2 linked regions of the Novosphingobium sp. G106 genome follow. Each later gene encodes a partner of the first gene's protein in a complex. Links are inferred from orthologs where the notes say so. Each region holds a gene or a part of one and is shown on either strand. Other genes may lie near its edges.

What was found.
Region 2: the proteins of clpA (region 1) and clpS are in contact, whole or in part, in a solved structure (PDB 1LZW), measured with the Escherichia coli proteins. The link is inferred for Novosphingobium sp. G106 from one-to-one orthologs.

Annotation. Positions count from the first base shown.
Region 1 is NZ_JAHOOZ010000001.1:4,278,966-4,288,349, forward strand. The notes cover bases 3,667-6,742. They hold clpA (ATP-dependent Clp protease ATP-binding subunit ClpA), read right to left. Parts: upstream 6,355-6,742; coding sequence 3,979-6,354; downstream 3,667-3,978. Other genes in these bases: KRR38_RS20540 (hypothetical protein), read left to right, coding at 3,667-3,920; KRR38_RS20550 (DUF1192 domain-containing protein), read right to left, coding at 6,493-6,696. Outside these bases: KRR38_RS20520 (gamma carbonic anhydrase family protein), read left to right, coding at 1-383; KRR38_RS20525 (DUF167 domain-containing protein), read left to right, coding at 364-645; KRR38_RS20530 (cisplatin damage response ATP-dependent DNA ligase), read right to left, coding at 635-2,227; KRR38_RS20535 (ligase-associated DNA damage response exonuclease), read right to left, coding at 2,228-3,232; more of KRR38_RS20540, read left to right, coding at 3,333-3,666; KRR38_RS20555 (NAD(P)H-quinone oxidoreductase), read left to right, coding at 6,787-7,788; KRR38_RS20560 (glutathione S-transferase family protein), read left to right, coding at 7,858-8,484; KRR38_RS20565 (hypothetical protein), read right to left, coding at 8,491-9,240. UniProt on the Escherichia coli protein: ATP-dependent specificity component of the ClpAP protease. It directs the protease to specific substrates. It has unfoldase activity. The primary function of the ClpA-ClpP complex appears to be the degradation of unfolded or abnormal proteins.
Region 2 is NZ_JAHOOZ010000001.1:4,869,428-4,878,630, forward strand. What follows is about bases 3,773-6,667. They hold clpS (ATP-dependent Clp protease adapter ClpS), read left to right. Parts: upstream 3,773-4,968; coding sequence 4,969-5,367; downstream 5,368-6,667. Other genes in these bases: phaP (phasin family protein), read left to right, coding at 3,908-4,819; KRR38_RS23530 (LptF/LptG family permease), read left to right, coding at 5,495-6,667. In the rest of the region: KRR38_RS36390 (winged helix-turn-helix domain-containing protein), read right to left, coding at 1-325; KRR38_RS23510 (LL-diaminopimelate aminotransferase), read right to left, coding at 494-1,693; KRR38_RS23515 (class I poly(R)-hydroxyalkanoic acid synthase), read left to right, coding at 2,043-3,764; more of KRR38_RS23530, read left to right, coding at 6,668-6,697; LPS export ABC transporter permease LptG, read left to right, coding at 6,707-7,804; KRR38_RS23540 (sterol desaturase family protein), read left to right, coding at 7,933-8,736; KRR38_RS23545 (N-acetyltransferase), read left to right, coding at 8,774-9,203. UniProt on the Escherichia coli protein: Involved in the modulation of the specificity of the ClpAP-mediated ATP-dependent protein degradation.

The sequences.
Region 1 (9,384 bases):
ATATCCAGGATGGCACCGTCGTCCACTGCGACAGCCCCAAGCCGAAGCGGCCGGACGGATTCCCGACGATCATCGGCGACGACGTGCTGATCGGCCACATGGCTATGGTCCACGGCTCCACGCTCGAGGACCGGGCCTTCGTCGGGCTCGGCGCGATCGTCATGGACGGCTGCACGATCCATTCGGACGGTATGCTCGCCGCAGGCGCGCTGCTGACCCAGGGCAAGGTCATCGAATCGCGCCAGCTCTGGACCGGACGCCCGGCCAAGTACCTGCGCGACCTCACCGACGATGCCCTGGCCGACATGCGGGCCGGGGTGAAGGGCTATGTGATCAACGGCAAGATCCACCGCGAAGCGCTGGATGGCGCGCAGCAAGGCTGAGCTGCCGGCGGCGGAGGCGATCCGCGCATTGGTGGATGGCGAGGGCCGGTTAGCCGTGCGCGTGACCCCGGGCGCTCGGGTCGAGACGTTGGAGATTGCTGACGGCAGGCTGCTCGCAAAGGTCCGTGCCAAGCCAGAGGACGGAAAAGCGAATGCCGCGGTGATCGCGCTTCTGGCGACAGGCCTCGGCATCGCGCACTCGCGGCTTGTCCTGTTGCGCGGCGCAACTTCGCGCGAGAAGCTTTTCCGGATCAATCTTTGATCATCCCCCGCAGCGTCTCGATCCGGTCGGCCTCGTGCGCGGGTTTGTCGGTGCGGATGCGGCTGATGCGGGGGAAGCGCATGGCGAGGCCGGACTTGTGGCGCTTGCTGGCGTGGACCGAATCGAAGGCGACTTCGAAGACCAAGCTCTTGTCGGTCTCACGCACCGGGCCGAAGCTCTTCACCGTGTGGTTGCGGACATAGCGGTCGAGCCATTTCAGCTCCTCGTCGGTGAAGCCGAAATAGGCCTTGCCGACCGGCAGCAGCTCGGCGCCTTGATCGGGATCGCCGTCCCAGCAGCCGAAGGTGTAGTCCGAATAGAACGAGCTGCGCTTGCCGCTGCCGCGCTGAGCATACATCAGCACGCAGTCGACCAGTAGCGGATCGCGCTTCCATTTGTACCAGAGACCGGTGCGGCGGCCGGCGACATAGGGACTGTCGCGGCGCTTGAGCATGACGCCTTCGATCGCCTCGTCGCGGGCGCGCTCGCGGATCGCGGCGAGTTCGTCGAGGCTGGCGGCCTCGATCACTTCGCTGAGATCGAAACGTGCCGGATCGAGCCGCGGTACGAAGCACTGCAACATGGCGCGGCGCTGCTCCCAGCTATGCTCGCGCAGGTCCTCGCCTTCGAGGATCAGCGCATCGTAGAGCCGGACGAAGGCCGGGTATTCCTCGAGCATCTTCTTCGAAACGGTCTTGCGCCCGAGCCGCTGCTGGAGCGCGTTGAAACTGGCCGCGCCGCCCTTTTCGCCGCCTTGATGCGTGCCGCGTACGAGCAGTTCGCCGTCGAGCGCCGCCGGGATCTCGAGCGCGGATGCGATCTCGGGGAATGTGCCCGATATGTCGTCGCCGGAGCGCGAATAGACCCGCGTTTCGCCGCCCGCGTGAACGAGCTGGACGCGGATGCCGTCCCATTTCCACTCCGCCGCATAGTCGGCCATGTCGACCACCGTATCGTCGAGCGGGTGGGCGAGCATGAAGGGGCGGAACAGCGGCATGTCCTCGCCCGAAGGCGGCTCGGCGCCGCGCGCGGCCCAGTCGAACAGCGGCAGATAGGGCGCGGTCTGGCCGTGCCAGTACTCCTCGACATCGTCGACGCTGACTTCGAAGGCCTGGGCGAAAGCGGTCTTGGCGAGCCGTGCAGAGATGCCGATGCGCATCGCGCCAGTCGCGAGCTTGAGCAGGGCATAGCGGCCGTTGGCGTCGAGCCGGTCGAGCAGGGCTGGCAACTCGCGCATCACGGACGCGCGGGTCATGCTGGCGAGGATGTCGACGGCTTCGGCGACGGTCGGCGGTGCAGGGGAATTGGGCGGCTCGGGCCAGAGAAGGCTGGCGGTCTCGGCGGTGTCGCCGACGTAGTCGCGCGACAGCGCGAACAGCACCGGATCGACACGCTCCATCAGCAGGTTTCGGATCGTCGAGCCCTTGACCGCAGGGAAGTCGAGCCCGTCGGTCAGCGCGGCGAGCGCCCAGCCGCGGTCGGGATCGGGGGTGAGGCGCAGGTAGTCGGCCAGCAGCTTCAGCTTGGCGTTGCGCGAAGAGGTATAGACCAGCGCGTCGAGGAGGGCGGCGAAATGTTCCACCTAGTCGTCCTCGTCCTCGTACCCCACCATTGCCAGCGCCCGCGCCTTGCGCTGGTTGAGCTCGCACCAGCGCAGCAGGGCTTCTTCGCGGCCGTGGGTGATCCAGGTCTCGGCGGGGTTCACGTCCTGGATCGTCTGGGTCAGTTCGTCCCAGTCGGCGTGGTCGGAGATCACCAGCGGCAGCTCGACATTTCGCTGGCGCGCACGCTGGCGAACCCGCATCCAGCCCGAGGCCATGGCGGTGATCGGATCGGGCAGGCGGCGGCTCCAGCGGTCGTTTAGCGCCGAGGGCGGGCAGATGATGACCTGGCCCATGAGATCGGCCTTGGGCGTGTCGGCCACCAGCCGCAGGTTGCCGAGATCGACGCCGAGCTCCTGATAGAGCCGGCACATCCGTTCCATCGCGCCGTGCAGGTAGATCGGCTCGCGATGGCCCGCGCGGCGCAACTCGGCGATCAGCCGCTGCGCCTTGCCCAGCGCATAGGCGCCGACGAGCACGCAGCGTTCCGGGTTGGCCTCGCGTGACGCGAGCAGGCGCGCGACTTCCTCCTCGACCGGTGGATGGCGGAACACGGGCAGTCCGAAGGTCGCCTCGGTGATGAGAATATCGCACGGCGTGACCACGAAAGGCGGGCAGGTGGGGTCGGGCCGGCGCTTGAAGTCGCCGGTGACGATCACCCGCTCACCGGCGTGTTCGAGCAGGATCTGCGCCGAGCCGAGTACGTGGCCCGCCGGTAGCCAGGTCGCGGTGACGCCGCCCTTGAGTTCGATCGTCTCACCGTAGGGTATGGCTTCGCCGCCCTCGGTTACCCCATACCGCACTTCCATGATGGCCAGCGTCGCCGGCGTGGCGATCGTCCGACCATGGCCGCCGCGCGCGTGGTCGGAATGGCCGTGGGTCACCAGTGCGAGGTCGACCGGCCGCGCCGGGTCGATCCAGCACTTTGCGGGCGGGATATAGATTCCGTGCGATTCGGGTCGGATCCAGGACGCGGTGGCGGGCATGGAGGAAAGATGGCGCGGGGTGGCCAATTGTTCCAGCCCGGCCGGTGTTTGCGAAAGCCGATGGCCGCGTTAGGCTGCTGGGGAACGAGAGGCATCCGATATGGACGCGATCACGTCACACGACATCTATTTCCATATCCGCGTCCTGCTGGGCGTCGTCGTCGGTCTCGGCGTGACGCGCATTCTGTCGGGCCTGGCCCGGCTGGTGCAGCATCCGGGGCAGAAGCGACTCTATTTCCCGCATCTGGTCTGGGCGCTGGTGATCCTCACCTCGATCATCCACTTCTGGTGGTGGGAGTTTGCGCTGATCCACCAGGAGACCTTCCGCTTCCAGCTGTTCGTCTTCATCCTGTTCTACGCGTTCCAGTTCTTCGTGCTCGCCAGCCTGCTGTTTCCTGACGAGATGGCCGAGTACGACAGCTACGCCGACTACTTCCTCTCGCGCCGGCGCTGGTTCTTCGGGCTGTTCGCGCTGACTTTCGTCACCGACTTCGCCGATACGCTGATCAAGGGGCCGGCGCGGCTGGCGGAGCTGGGACTGGAATACGAGATCAAGCTGGTCGTCTGCATCGGTCTTTGCCTGGTCGCCGCGGTCACCGGAAACCGGCGCTTTCACTGGCTCTTCCCGGCGATCTACCTGCTCTATTACCTCGGCTGGATCGGGCGCGAGTTCGACATCCTCGGTTGAAACGAAAAAGCCCCGGAAGCTTGCGCTGCCGGGGCTCCATTCGAGAGTTCAGCTCGATTTATTCGGCGTCGGTGCTCGGTTCCTGCTTCTTTGCCGCGGGCTTGCGCTTGGCAGCAGCCTTGGGCGCGGGCTTGGCAGACTTCTTGACCAGCTTCGGCGGGGCCGGGGTCAGCTCGAAGCTGAGCGCCGCGTCCTTGACCGAGACATGGACCTCGCCGCCGTTGTTGAGCTTGCCGAACAGCAGTTCCTCGGCGAGCGGTTGCTTGACCTTCTCCTGCAGCAGGCGGGCCATCGGCCGCGCGCCGTAGAGCTTGTCGTAGCCGCGCTCGCCCAGCCAGCCGCGGGCATCGCCGTCGAACTGGATGTGGACGTTCTGTTCGGCCAGCTGCAGTTCGAGCTGGAGGATGAACTTGTCCACGACCCGGCTGACGACTTCGGTGCCGAGGTAGGCGAAGGGCACGATGGCATCGAGGCGGTTGCGGAACTCCGGAGAGAACATCCGCTTCACCGCTTCGTCGCCGGCGTCTTCCTTCGAGACGTCGCCGAACCCGATGCCCTGCTTGGCCATGTCGGAGGCGCCCGCGTTGGTCGTCATGATCAGGACGACGTTGCGGAAGTCCACCGTCTTGCCGTGGTGATCGGTCAGGCGACCGTTATCCATCACCTGCAGCAGGATGTTGAACAGGTCGGGATGCGCCTTCTCGATTTCGTCGAGCAGCAGCACGCAGTGCGGCTGCTGGTCGATCGCATCGGTCAGGAGACCGCCCTGATCGAAGCCGACATAGCCCGGAGGCGCACCGATCAGGCGGCTGACCGAGTGGCGCTCCATGTATTCGGACATGTCGAAGCGCTGCAGCGGAATGCCCATGATCGAGGCGAGCTGGCGTGCAACTTCGGTCTTGCCGACACCGGTCGGGCCCGAGAACAGGAACGAGCCGATCGGCTTGTCCGGATCGCGCAGGCCGGCACGGCTGAGTTTCATTGCCGAAGACAGCACTTCGATCGCCTTGTCCTGGCCGAAAACTACGCGCTTGAGGTCGCGCTCGAGATGCTCGAGCACGGTGCGGTCGTCGGAGCTGACCGACTTGGGCGGGATACGCGCCATCGTCGCGATCACGGCCTCGATCTCCTTGGCGGTGATCGTCTTCTTGCGCTTGCTTGGCGGCAGCAGCATTTGCATGGCGCCGACTTCGTCGATCACGTCGATCGCCTTGTCGGGCAGCTTGCGGTCGTTGATGTAGCGGGCCGACAGCTCGACCGCCGTCTTGATCGCGTCGGGGGTGTACTTGACCTTGTGGTGGTCTTCGAAGGCAGAACGCAGGCCCTTGAGGATCTTGATCGTGTCCTCGATCGTCGGCTCGTTCACGTCGATCTTCTGGAACCGGCGCAGCAGCGCGCGATCCTTCTCGAAGTGGTTGCGGAATTCCTTGTAGGTGGTCGAGCCGATGCAGCGGATCGAACCGCTCGACAGGGCCGGCTTGAGCAGGTTCGAGGCGTCCATCGCGCCGCCGCTGGTCGCACCGGCGCCGATCACCGTGTGAATCTCGTCGATGAACAGCACGGCTTCGGGCATCTTCTCGAGTTCTGAGACGACCTGCTTCAGCCGCTCCTCGAAGTCGCCGCGATAGCGCGTGCCGGCGAGCAGCGAGCCCATGTCGAGCGAATAGATCACCGCGTCGGCCAGCACCTCGGGAACGTCGCCTTCGACGATCTTGCGCGCCAGGCCTTCGGCGATCGCCGTCTTGCCGACGCCGGGATCGCCGACATAGAGCGGATTGTTCTTCGAGCGGCGGCAGAGGATCTGGATCGTCCGGTCGACCTCGGGGCCGCGGCCGATCAGCGGGTCGATCTTGCCGGTCAGCGCCTTCTCGTTGAGGTTGACCGTGAACTGATCGAGCGCGGAATCCTTTTTCTGGCTCTTGCTGTCGCTCTTTTCTTCGGCCTGCGGCACTTCGTTCTCGCTACCTTTGGGGGTGCGGTCCTCGATCCGGCGGCCGCCCTTGCCGATGCCGTGGCTGATGAAGCTCACCGCATCCAAACGGCTCATGTCCTGCTGCTGCAGGAAATAGACCGCGTAGGAGTCTCGCTCGGAGAACAGCGCGACGAGCACGTTGGCGCCGGTCACCGTGTCCTTGCCCGAGGACTGGACGTGGAGGATGGCGCGCTGGATCACGCGCTGGAAGCCGGCGGTGGGGGCGGGGTCGCCCTTGTCCGCGGTCTTGAGCGACTGGTATTCCTGATCGAGGTACTGCCGCACGACATCGCCGAGATCGCCGAGGTCGACGCCGCAGGCCTGCATGACCTGGGCTGCGTCCGAGTCGTCGATCAGCGCGAGCAGCAGATGCTCGAGCGTTGCATATTCGTGGCTGCGTTCGGACGCATGGGCCAGGGCCGAATGCAGCGTCTTTTCGAGGTTCTGAGCGAAACTGGGCATCATCTATCTTTCGCTAGGGAAGGTGACTTTCCGCTGACGGGAAAACATGAAGAAGATTGGTTAACGAATCCCCGCGGGAACGGGGTGGGTTGATCCCTATATGGGAAGGCCTCTTCGGCGTTGCGAGAGGGGCGCCTCTCACGGTGTTTTCAACCTGAACAACGCGTCGGCAGCGGCCATATGAGCGGCGGTCTTGGCCTTGTGGGCGGTGACGCGGGCGATCTCGGCTTCGAGCAATTCTATGCGTGCGACAAGCTCGTCCTGCGAATAGCTGTCGAGGCTTTCGCCGGCTAGTCGGCTGGCGGAATCTCCGCGGGGCCGTGGTCGATCGTCGTCGTCCATTGCGGTGCAGCATCGGACGCTCTTCGCTTGCTGTCAACCGGTAGCCGGATTAGTGAACAAGTGCGTTTCGCGCGGCAAAAGGGGGCCCAAATGCCGGCAATTGTTCCGCAATTCATGACGGCTATGGGCTTCGATGCGCCCGGCGGCCCCGAGGTGCTGCGCGCCGAAACACTGCCCGTGCCGAGTCCCGGACCGGGCGAGGTGTTGGTCAAAGTCGCTTTTGCCGGGGTCAATCGGCCCGACGTGGTGCAGCGGCAGGGCTCCTATCCGCCGCCGCCGGGCGCTTCGCCGATTCCTGGGCTGGAGATCGCCGGCGAGGTTGTTGCGCTGGGCGAGGGCGTTGGCGAACTGGCTGGGGGCCAGCAGGTCTGCGCTTTGGTGCCGGGCGGCGGCTATGCCGAATACTGCCTGGCGCGGGCCGAACATTGCCTGAGCGTACCCGAGGCGCTGAGCCTGGCCGAAGCGGCCGCGCTGCCCGAGACGCTGTTCACCGTCTGGCACAACGTGTTCGAGCGTGGCTGGGCGATGGAGGGCGAGACGATCCTGGTCCACGGCGGCACCAGCGGCATCGGCACCATGGCGATCCTGCTGGGCAAGCTGTTCGATCTCACCGTCATCGTCACCTGCGGCGGGCCCGAGAAATGCGCGCGCGCGCTGGAGATCGGCGCGGCCCATGCGATCGATTACAAGGCGCAGGACTTCGTCGCGGAAGTCAGCCGCATCACCGGCGGCAAGGGTGTGCAGATCGTGCTCGACATGGTCGCGGGCGACTATGTGCCGCGCAATCTCAAATGCCTCGCGGAGGACGGGCGCCATGTCACGATCGCTGTGCAGGGTGGGGCGAGAGCCGAGCTCAACATGGCCGTGGTAATGATGCGGCGCTACACGCTGACCGGTTCGACGTTGCGCCCGCGTTCGGCCGTGTTCAAGGCGCTGCTGACACAGGAGATCGCGCGCAACGTCTGGTCCTTCGCCGAGGCGGGCCAGCTGCGCCCGGTGATGGACAGGACCTTCCCGCTGGCCGAAGCCGCCGCTGCGCACGCACGAATGGAAGCGGGCGCGCATGTCGGCAAGATCGTTCTGGAGATATAAGCTCTCCTTGTCGCTGCACCTCGGCTTCGTGGAAGTCAGGCCCGGCCCAATCCGCTAGGTATCGTGCCCATGGACACATTCATCCTCCACGAAGACCCCTGCAGCGGCAATTGCTACAAGATCCGGCTCACCGCGGCGCTGCTCGGGCTGCCGATCGAGCGGCGGTTCTACGACATTCGCAAGGGCGAGACGCGGACGCCGGAATTCCTGCGTGAGGTCAACGCCAATGGCCGCATTCCGGTACTGCAGATCGGGGAGGGCGCGGCTGCGCGCTTCCTGCCTGAGAGCAACGCTGCCTGCTGGTACCTCGCCGAAGGCAGCGCGCTGATTCCGGACAATCGCTTCGACCGGGCCGACATGCTGCGCTGGATGTTCTTCGAGCAGTACAACCACGAGCCCAACGTCGCGACGCTGCGCTTCTGGCTGTCGATCGTCGGCGAGGGCGATCTGAGCGACGCCCAGCGCGGCCAGATCGCGGCCAAGCGCGCGGGCGGCGAGGCTGCGCTGGCGCTGATGGACGAGCATCTCGCCAGCCGTGACTGGTTCGCGGGCGACCGAGCATCGCTCGCCGACATCGCACTCTATGCCTATACCCATGTCGGTGAGGAGGGCGGCTTCCGGCTGTCCGACTATCCGGCGGTCCGCGCCTGGTTGGACCGCATTGCGGCCCTGCCCCGCTATGTGCCGATGGATTGAACCGGCTTAGTACTCGTAGCCTTGGTCGGTCCGTTCGACATTGGTCGTCGGCGCGGCCGCTTGGCTCAGCGCGCGCTCCTGCTTCCATTCGGCGTCCGCCTGAGCGAACTCGCGCTGTTCCTGCGCCGCGTCGGGATCGACCGTGCGGATCGCGCTGCCGTTCACACTGGGCTCGGACGAACGGCCCGAACCGGAAAACGCCAGCAGCAGCGTCGTCAGCTTTTCCGGGTTGTTCTTGAGGTCGAGCGCGCGCGCCATTTGCTTCTCGTTGGTTGCAACCGCGATCGCCAGAAGCATGGTCGAGAGGCCCGAGGTTTCGGATTTCGCGCTCGAACCCATCTCGAGGCTGCGCCCGGTCGCTTTCAGCAGGCCTTGCAGGGCGTTCTCGATCTTGCGCTCGCTGACCACCATCTCCTTGCCGCCGATCGTGGCATGGACTTCCGGGACTCTGACGAATGCGTGCACGACCGTCGCCTGGCCGCCGTCCTTGGCTTCGAGCTTCAGGCGGACGGTGGCGGGAAAGCTGCCGCTGCCGGGGATCGTGTAGAGGATTTCCCCATCGCTTGGCCGGCTGCGCTGGAAGGTGATGCCGGGAAATACGATCTGCGCCTGGCTGATGTCGGCCGCCAGCAGCGGCGCATAGACTACCTCGACCGGCCGCTTGATCTCGACGGCGAAATCCTCGGCATCGCTGCCTTCGCCGCAACCGGCGAGCAACACTGCCGGCGCCAGAACCGCAAATCCCCAAAACCGCATGTCTCGTCCCCTGGATGACGCGCGATGCTCATAACTAGGAATGCTTAAGCTTTGGTGCGTTCCACTTGCCGAACCGGGCGATTGCGCCTAGATGACGGTCGGTACGGCCGCTCCGCGAGGGGCGGCCCTTATTGTTTCTGCCGA
Region 2 (9,203 bases), 590 kb from region 1 along the record:
AGAGGTCGAGCCGGAGCGGCCCGATCGTCCGGTACCGCGGCAGCATCTGTACGCGTTCGGCCACACGTTCGGCGCGCGCGGCGATCTCGCTCAGGACCGGCGCATCACAGAGCACGTCGCCGAAGCCCAGCCCGAGCAGCCGCGCGCGCCGGGCGCTGTCGCCGACGCCGAGCAGCAACACGCGATCATGCTGGGGTCGGGGATAGTCGTGACGCAGCCGGGTCCAGGCGTGCGGGTCCATCGCCGCGAGATGGGCCAGCGCGACGGAATCTCCCGATCCCGCCTCCGCCTCGGTCAATCGCCACCCGCAACGGCGCAGATCCAAGGCATGTGGGATTTCGGTTGCGCACAACCATTGAAACAGGCGCAATGCACGCCCCCATCGGCCTCATGTTCTTTGTGGACCCGATCCATGGCGAATCGCCGTCATGGATCGGTAAGAACACAGCAAGTCGGATGGCTTGCCAATACCGATGGGAGCGCGACTAGCCTATCAGGCGGCCGAGCTGTTCACGCCCATGCTGGACAGATAGCGCTTGATGTTGCGCGCTGCCTGGCGAAGCCGCTGCTCGTTTTCGACCATGGCGATGCGGACGAAGCCTTCGCCGTCCTCGCCATAGCCGACGCCCGGTGCCACCGCGACTTCGGCATGGGTTAGGAGCTGCTTGGAAAACTCCAACGATCCCATGTCCTTGAGTGCCGGCGGCAGGGGTGCCCAGGCGAACATCGAGGCCTTCGGGGAGGGGATTTCCCAGCCGGCGCGGCCGAAGCTTTCGACCAGCACGTCGCGGCGCTTCTGGTAGAGTTCGCGGTTCTTCTCGACGATGTCCTGCGGTCCGTTGAGGGCTGCGCAGGCCGCCGCCTGGATCGGAGTAAATGCTCCATAATCGAGGTAACTCTTCACTCGCTTCAGCGCGGCGATGAGTTTGCGGTTGCCGACGGCGAAGCCGACGCGCCAGCCGGCCATCGAGAAGGTCTTCGACATCGAGGTGAATTCCACCGCCACGTCCTTGGCGCCGGGCACCTGCAGGATCGATACGGTCGGGTTGCCGTCGTAATAGAGCTCCGAATAGGCGAGGTCGGACAGGACCCAGACCTTGTTCTCCTTCGCCCAGGCGACCAGCCGCTCGTAGAACGCCAGATCCACCGTCTCGGCCGTAGGGTTCGACGGGTAGTTGACGATGAGGATCGACGGGCGGGGCACGGTGAAGGCCATCGCCCGGTCGAGCGCGCGCCAGTATTCCTCGTCGGGCGTGGTCGGCACCGAGCGGATCGTCGCCCCGGCAATGATGAAGCCGAAGGTGTGGATCGGGTAGCTCGGGTTCGGGGCCAGCACGACGTCGCCGGGCGCGGTGATCGCCGTCGCCATCGAGGCGAGGCCTTCCTTCGATCCCATGGTCATGACGACCTCGGTATCGGGATCGAGCTCGACGCCGAAACGGCGGCCATAGTAATTGGCCTGCGCCTTGCGCACGCCGGGGATGCCCGCCGAGGCCGAATAGCCGTGCGCCGAGGGCTTCTGGGCGACTTCGCAGAGCTTGTCGATGATGTGCGAAGGCGGCGGCAGATCGGGATTGCCCATGCCGAGGTCGATGATGTCTCTACCTGCTGCGCGTGCTGCGGCTCGCATGTCATTCACTTCGGCGATGACATAGGGCGGCAGTCGCTTGATGCGGTAGAATTCGTCTTCCATGACCTCTTGCATTCCAATTTCTGCGGCGGAATTGCCGCGCGTCCCATGTAAGCGATAAACTGTCTCTGGCAAATGGCCGATGTCCGGCTATTCTGTGGGCGGGATCGGAGAGGACTCGAAATAGGCGCACTCGAGGGTGCAAGGCCGAAGGCAAAGGAGTCCGTGCGAATGCCAGACAAGTCGCAAAGCGAAGGCGGTGCGCCCGAGATTTTCGCCGAAATGCTGCGCGCGCAGGCCGAAGCCACGACTCAGGTTTTCGGGAGCCTGTTCGGTCAATTCCTGCCCCCCCACGCAAGCCGGCCCGGGCGGAAGCGGTTCGTCGCAGAACTGGGCAGAGGTCGCCCAGCGCATGCAGGCGATGTGGCTCGATTTCCAGAGGGACACCATTGCCGAGGCTGCGCGGCCAGCGAAGCACTATACCGATCCCGCCAAGCTGATCGGGCTGGTGGAGAGTTGGTATCGCCAGATGCCGCTCGCCCATCCCGAGACGCAGAAGCGGCTCTGGGGGGATGGCCTCGCGCTCTGGGAGACCGTGCTCGGCCAGTACGGCATAGGACCGAAAACCACCGATGCGCAGCCGGGTGACGAACCGAGGCTGCCACGCAGCGACCGTCGTTTCGCCGATGCCAGGTGGCGCGAACAGCCGTTCTTCGCTCTGATCCACCAGGCTTACCTGATGTTCGCCGAACAGGCCGAGGCCATGGCCGAAGGGATCGAGGGGCTGGAGCCGGCCAAGCAGGAGCAGCTGCGCTTCCTCACCCGCGCAATCCTCGACGCGCTGAGCCCGGCCAATTTCACCCTGACCAATCCCGTCGCGCTCGACCGTGCGATCGAGACCAAGGGCGAGAGCCTGGTCAAAGGGCTTGAACACCTGCTGGCCGATCTCGGCCGCGGGCAGCTGACCCATACCGATCCCGATGCGTTCAAGCTGGGCGAGAACATCGCGGTCACCCCGGGCAAGGTAGTGCACGAGGCCAAGCTCTACCAGCTGATCCAATACACCCCGACCACCGAGAACGTCCTGGCGACGCCGCTGGTGATCTTCCCGCCGTGGATCAACCGGTTCTACATCCTCGATCTCAACCCGGCGAAAAGCTTCGTGCGCTGGGCCGTGGCGCAGGGGATCACGGTGTTCATGGTGTCGTGGAAATCGGCCGACGAGACTTTCGCCGACGTCGTCTGGGACGATTACATCCACGCCCAGATCGAGGCGATCGACGTCGTGCGGACGCGATTGGACGTGCCCTCGGCCCACGCGATCGGCTACTGCGTCGCCGGGACGACGCTCGCCGCGACACTGGCCGTGCTGGCGCGGCGGGGCGAGGCCGACAAGGTCAAGAGCGCGACCTTCTTCACCGCCCAGGTCGACTTCGAGGAGCCGGGCGATCTCAAGCACTTCATCGACGACCAGCAGATCGAGGCGATCGCCCATCTGGCGCCCGACGGCTATCTCGACGGCCGTTACATGGCTGCGACTTTCAACCTGCTGCGCGGCAACGACCTGATCTGGAGCTACGTCACCAAGAACTACCTGATGGGCGAGGACTATCCGGCCTTCGACCTGCTCCACTGGAACGGCGATGTCACCAACCTGCCGGCCAAGTGGCACTGCGCCTACCTGCGCGATCTCTACCGCGACAACCGGCTGGTCGTGGCGGATTCGCTCAGCGCCGACGGCACGCCGATCGACCTTCGCCAGATCGCGACGCCCAGCTTCATCCAGGCCGGGCGCGAGGATCACATCGCCCCGCCTGAGAGCGTGTGGAAGTTGACGCATTACCTCAAAGGCCCCTGGACCTTCCTGCTTGCGGGCTCGGGGCACATCGCCGGCGTGGTCAATCCCGAGGGCTCGAAGAAATACGGCTACTGGACCAACGCCAAGCCCGGCGAGACGCTGGACGAGTTTGTTGCTGGCGCCGAGGAGCATGCCGGAAGCTGGTGGCCGCACTGGCTCGGCTGGCTGCGCGGGCAGGACGCCGCGGAGGTTAAGGCGACGGGCAAGCGCAACCCCGGCGGTCGCGGCGACAAGGTGATCGAAGACGCCCCGGGCCGCTACGTTATGGAACGCTGACTACGAGCTATCTGGCTCATTGCAGTTATGTTGCACTGCACAAAAACCCTTGACGTGGGCATTTCGTGTATTATTGTGCAGTGCAGCAATCGCGCTCGCACTTGCCGTGCGAATGGTCGCCCGAAGCTAGGGATTCCGCTGCAATGGCCGATTCAGACGTTACCAAAATCGACGACTCGGCCGAGAAGGCCTATGCTGCCGCCTCCGAGGCGATCGTGGCCAAGGAGCTTCCAGAGGCCGAAACTCCGGCGGAAACCGAAGTCGAGAGCGACGCCGGCGCCGAGCCGGTGGAATTTCCCGCCAAGCCGAAGCGCGCGCGCAAGCCTGCCGAGCCGGTAGCGGTCGCGCCCGTCGTCGAAGCGCTGCCGGCGGCCAAGCCCGCTTCCAAGCCGCGCGCCGCCAAGCCGATCAAGGCCCCAATCAAGGTAGGGACGCCGGCTCCCAAGCTGGCGGTCAAGCGCGGCGCGGCGAAGTCCGTGACTGCCGCTCCCGCCAAGTCGGCGCCGATCAAGCCGCGCAAGGCCTCGGTTCAGAAAATCAAGACCGCTCCCAAGACCGCTTCGCCCGTCAAGAAGGCCAGCCCGAGCGCTGCGCCGTCCACCCCCTTCTTCGCCAAAATCAAGGAAATCCCCATGGACGTGACCGCTTCGATCAAGGACACCGTCAACGGTGCCCAGGAAAAGGCCAAGGAAGCCTTCGCCAAGACCACTGCCGCCGCCACCGAGGCGACCGAGTTCGCCAAGGGCAATGTCGAAGCCTTCGTCGAATCGGGCAAGATCCTGGCTTCGGGCCTGCAGGAACTGGGCAACAAGTTCGTCGCCGACAGCAAGAGCGCATTCGAGACCGCGACGACCGACGTCAAGGCGCTGAGCGCCGTCAAGTCGCCGACCGAGTTCTTCAAGTTCCAGACCGACCTGCTGCGCCGCAACTTCGATACGGCCGTGGCCTATTCGACCAAGACCGGCGAAGCGATGGTCAAGCTCTCGGGCGACGTGATCAAGCCGCTCTCGGGCCGCGTCAGCCTCGCCCTGGACAAGGTCAAGGCAGCCGCCTGAATCGGCGCCTGATCGGACGCATCGCGCCGGGCCGATCTGCCTACGACGCACCAAATCGGACCGGACGGCGCAAGGCCGGCCGGTCCGATTTTGCGTTAACCGTGTTCGATGGGTTGTCGTTTCCCCCCGGCTTACGATATTCTCATCCTATGCATCACGATTACGGCTTCATTGATTCCCCGCTGCCCCGGCGCGTGCGCGCCGGCGATGACGACGACGCAGGTGGGGCCGGGACGGGCGGCGGAGACGGCCAGGACCAGCTCGGCGTCGCCACCAAGACCCGCACCAAGCCCAAGAAGCCGAGCCAGTTCAAGGTGTTGATGCTCAACGACGATTACACGCCGATGGAATTCGTCGTGATGGTCCTCAAGCGCTTCTTCAACATGGATCTCGAGCAGGCGACGCGCGTGATGCTTCACGTCCACCAGCGCGGCGTCGGCGTCTGCGGCATCTTCCCATACGAGATCGCCGAGACGAAGGTTAACCAGGTCATGGATTTCGCCCGGCAGAACCAGCACCCGTTGCAATGCACGCTGGAAAAGGCCTGACCGACCGCCCCATCGGCAACAAATTCGGCGATAGGGCTTTGGTTAAGGGCGAACAGGTCGATTCCGCTTCCGCCATGCGCCCGGCGGCGATAGGGGTTCAGGCCAAGCCGACGGAATCGCCTTTCACGTGAAATTCTTCACCGCCGTAGACCGTTACATCTTCCGGCTCGTGCTGATGCCGATGCTTGCGGTCTTCGTGATCGCGGCTTCGCTGCTGATTCTCGACAAGATGCTCAAGCTGTTCGACTTCGTCGCAGCCGAAGGCGGGCCGGTCAGCATCGTGTTCAAGATGCTCGCCAACATGATGCCCGAATATGCCAGCCTTGCGATCCCGCTGGGGCTGATGCTGGGCGTGCTCTTCGCCTTCCGCAAGCTCGCGACCTCGAGCGAGCTCGACGTGATGCGCGCGGTCGGGCTGTCCTACACCCGGCTGATGCGCGTGCCCTACATGATCGCGCTTGTGCTCGTCGGGGTGAATTTCCTCAACGTTGGCTATCTCCAGCCGTTGTCGCGCTACTATTATGAGCAGCTCAATTTCGAGCTCCGCTCGGGCGCGCTGGGCGCGGCGATCAAGGTCGGCGAGTTCACCACCTTGCAGGACAAGATGGCGCTGCGCGTCGAGCAGAGCCGCGACGAGGGCCGCCAGCTCATCGGCATCTTTGCGCGCATTGCCAATGCCAAGGGCCAGGTCATGTCGATCTCGGCGCGCGAGGGGCGGTTCCTCGCACTCAAGGGGCAGCCCGACACGATTATCCTGCGGCTCGTCCAGGGTCAGATTGTCCAGGAGGTGCCGAACGAGACCCCGCGCGTGCTCACCTTCACCCGGCATGACCTGCCGATAGACCTGCCGGCGATCGAGAAGTTCCGCGCCCGCGGCGATGCCGACCGCGAATACATCCTGCCCGAATTGCTGCGCATCGGCTGGAACGACAACCTGTCCGAGGACGTCCGCGTCAAGAGCCAGGCGAGCTTCAATTACCGCATGGTCGAAGTGGTCATGATGCTGCTCGTGCCTTTGCTCGGGCTGGCGCTGGCGATTCCGCCCAAGCGCTCGACCTCGGCGCTCGGCGTCTTCGTCTCGGTGGTGATGGTGACGGTCTATCACAAGATCAACGAATATGGGCAGCAGGTGGCCTCGCTCGGCCGGATCGATCCGACGCTGGCACTCTGGGGGCCCTTCGTGCTCTTCGCGCTGCTTATCTTCTGGATGTACTGGCGCGTCGCCTATGTCCCCGGCGGCCAGGCGATCGGCTGGCTCGAGACGGCCTCGTCGATGGTCGGCAAGCGTATCCGCGCGCTGATCAAGCGCCGCGCGCGGCAGCCGGCCTGAGGGGACTAGATGCAGCTCGAATTCTTTCCTTCGCGGACACTGACGCTCTACCTCGCCCGGCTATTCATCACCCGCGTCGTCGGCGTGCTGCTGATGCTCGTGCTCATCCTGCAGATGCTCGACCTGCTGACCGAGAGCGGCAAGATCCTCGCGTACCAGGGCAATGGCCAGGCACAGCTGTGGACCTATGTGACCCTGCGCGCGCCGCAACTGATCGCGCGCTTCCTGCCCTATTCGGTGCTGCTGGCGACGATCCTCACGCTGTTCACGCTGAACCAGAACAGCGAGGTGATCTCGATGAAGGCGGCGGGGCTTTCGGCGCACCAGGTGCTCGCGCCGCTGTTCCTGACCGCGATCGTCGTGGCCGTGGTCAGTTTCACTTTCAACGAGCGCGTCGTCACCCATGCCACCGGAAGGCTCAAGGTCTGGCAGGATGCCAGCTATGGTCCGCTACCCCAGGATTCGGGGGTGCGCAGTAACGTCTACCTGCGCGACGGCGACAATATCCTGATGGCTGCGACGGTGACCGGCACGGGCAATGCCATGGCGATGCAGGGGGTGAGCTGGTACCGGCGCGATGCCCAGGGCATGGTGACTGAGCAACTGCGCAGCCCGCATGCGACTTTCTCCAATCCGGGCTGGCGGCTTGAGTCGCCTGTGCGGTTCGACGTGAAGAGCACCGAGACGGAGCAATTGGACTCGCTGGTGATCGCCAAGGATGTCGAGCCCAACCAGGTCACGATCAGTTCGGTCGACGCGGACTCGCAAAGCATCTTCGAACTGACGCGCTCGATTGCCGATCTGCAGGCCGCGGGCCGCCGTACCACCGAACTCGAGGGCAAGTGGTGGCACAAGATCTCCGGTCCGCTGTCCTCGGTCCTGATGCCGCTGCTGGGGGCGATGGCGGCGTTCGGGTTGGCCCGGTCGGGCCAGGTTCTGATCCGCGCGATCATCGGCATGGCGCTGGGTTTTACCTATTTCGTCATCGACAACGCCGCCTTGGCCATGGGCAATTTCGGCGGTTATCCTCCGCTGGTGGCGGCTTGGGCGCCTTTTCTGCTCTTTGCGTTCATCGGCGAGACAGTGCTGATCCGTACAGAAGAATAGCATGCGCGCTGCGCTTTCCACGCCGCATTGCCGCCGCAAAGTTGCGCTTATGGCGCTGCCTCCCCAAGTCTGGTAAGGCGCCGCGCACAAGGGCGGTTTGCCAATGCCGGCCCATAGGAAGTCTATACGTGTCGCAGACCACTGCCAAAGTTTCCGGCGATGAAAGCCACCTGCCGTTCTGGAAGCGGTCGCACTACCTCGACCGCATGACGATGCGCGATCTGGTTACGGCCTATTTCCAGCACTACACGATCGTTGCCTACCTTGCGGTGACGGCGGCCTGCGTGGTCGGCTTCGCCTTCTTTCCGGCAAACCTGTGGCAGACCGGCCTCTCGGTCCTGGCCGCGCTGTTCGTCTATCCGCTGGTCTGGCACCTGCTGCACCAGTACGTCCTGCACGGGCAGTGGATGTACAAGCTGCCCTGGTTGTCGGCGACGTGGAAGCGGATCCACTACGATCACCACCAGGATCCCAACCACCTCGAAGTGCTGTTCGGCGCGCTGCATACGACCTTGCCGACGATCGCGATCGCGACGCTGCCGGTCGGCTGGCTGATCGGTGGCACGGGCGGGGCGCTGGCGGCTTTCGCGACGGGCATCCTGACCACCTGCTATTACGAGTTCATGCACTGCATCCAGCACCTCTCGTTCAAGCCGAAGTGGAAGTGGGTGCAGTTCATGAAGCAGCGCCACAACGAGCATCACTACTTCGACGAGGACGGCAACTACGGCATCACCAACTATGCCTGGGACCGCCTGCTCGGCACCTATTACGAGAAGAAGGATCGCCCGACGCGCAGCCCGACGGTGTTCAACCTCGGCTATGACGAGGAAGTGGCGAAAACCTATCCGTGGGTGAAGCAGCTTTCGGGCGGCATCGCCAGCGGTCACCCCCGGCGCCGGGCGATGGCGACGGACAACGCAGAAGCCTGACCTGGCATCGAACCGGGACGTTGGGGGATATTTCAGCATGAGCGACATCAGGGTCACCGCGGTGGCCACCAAGGCCGATCGCAAGGCCTTCATCGATCTGCCCTACCGCCTCAATGCGAGCGACCCGCACTGGGTGCCGCCGCTCAAGGCCGATGTCGACGAACTGTTGAACCCCAAGAAGAACCCGTTCTTCGAACATGCCGAAGTGCAGCTGTTTCTCGCGCGCCGCGCCGGCCAGGTGGTCGGGCGGATCTCGGCGCATATGGACAAGCTTGCCTGGACGCTGCCGCCCGAGCAGGGGATGGGGCCGGGCACGGGCAACTGGGGCATGTTCGACGCCGAGGACGAGGCGGTCGCTGCCGCGCTCATCGCGGCTGCCGAGGACTGGCTCCGCGCCAAGGGCATGACCCGCGTCCTTGCACCGCTCAGCCTGTCGATCTGGGACGAGCCAGGATTGCTGGTGAAGG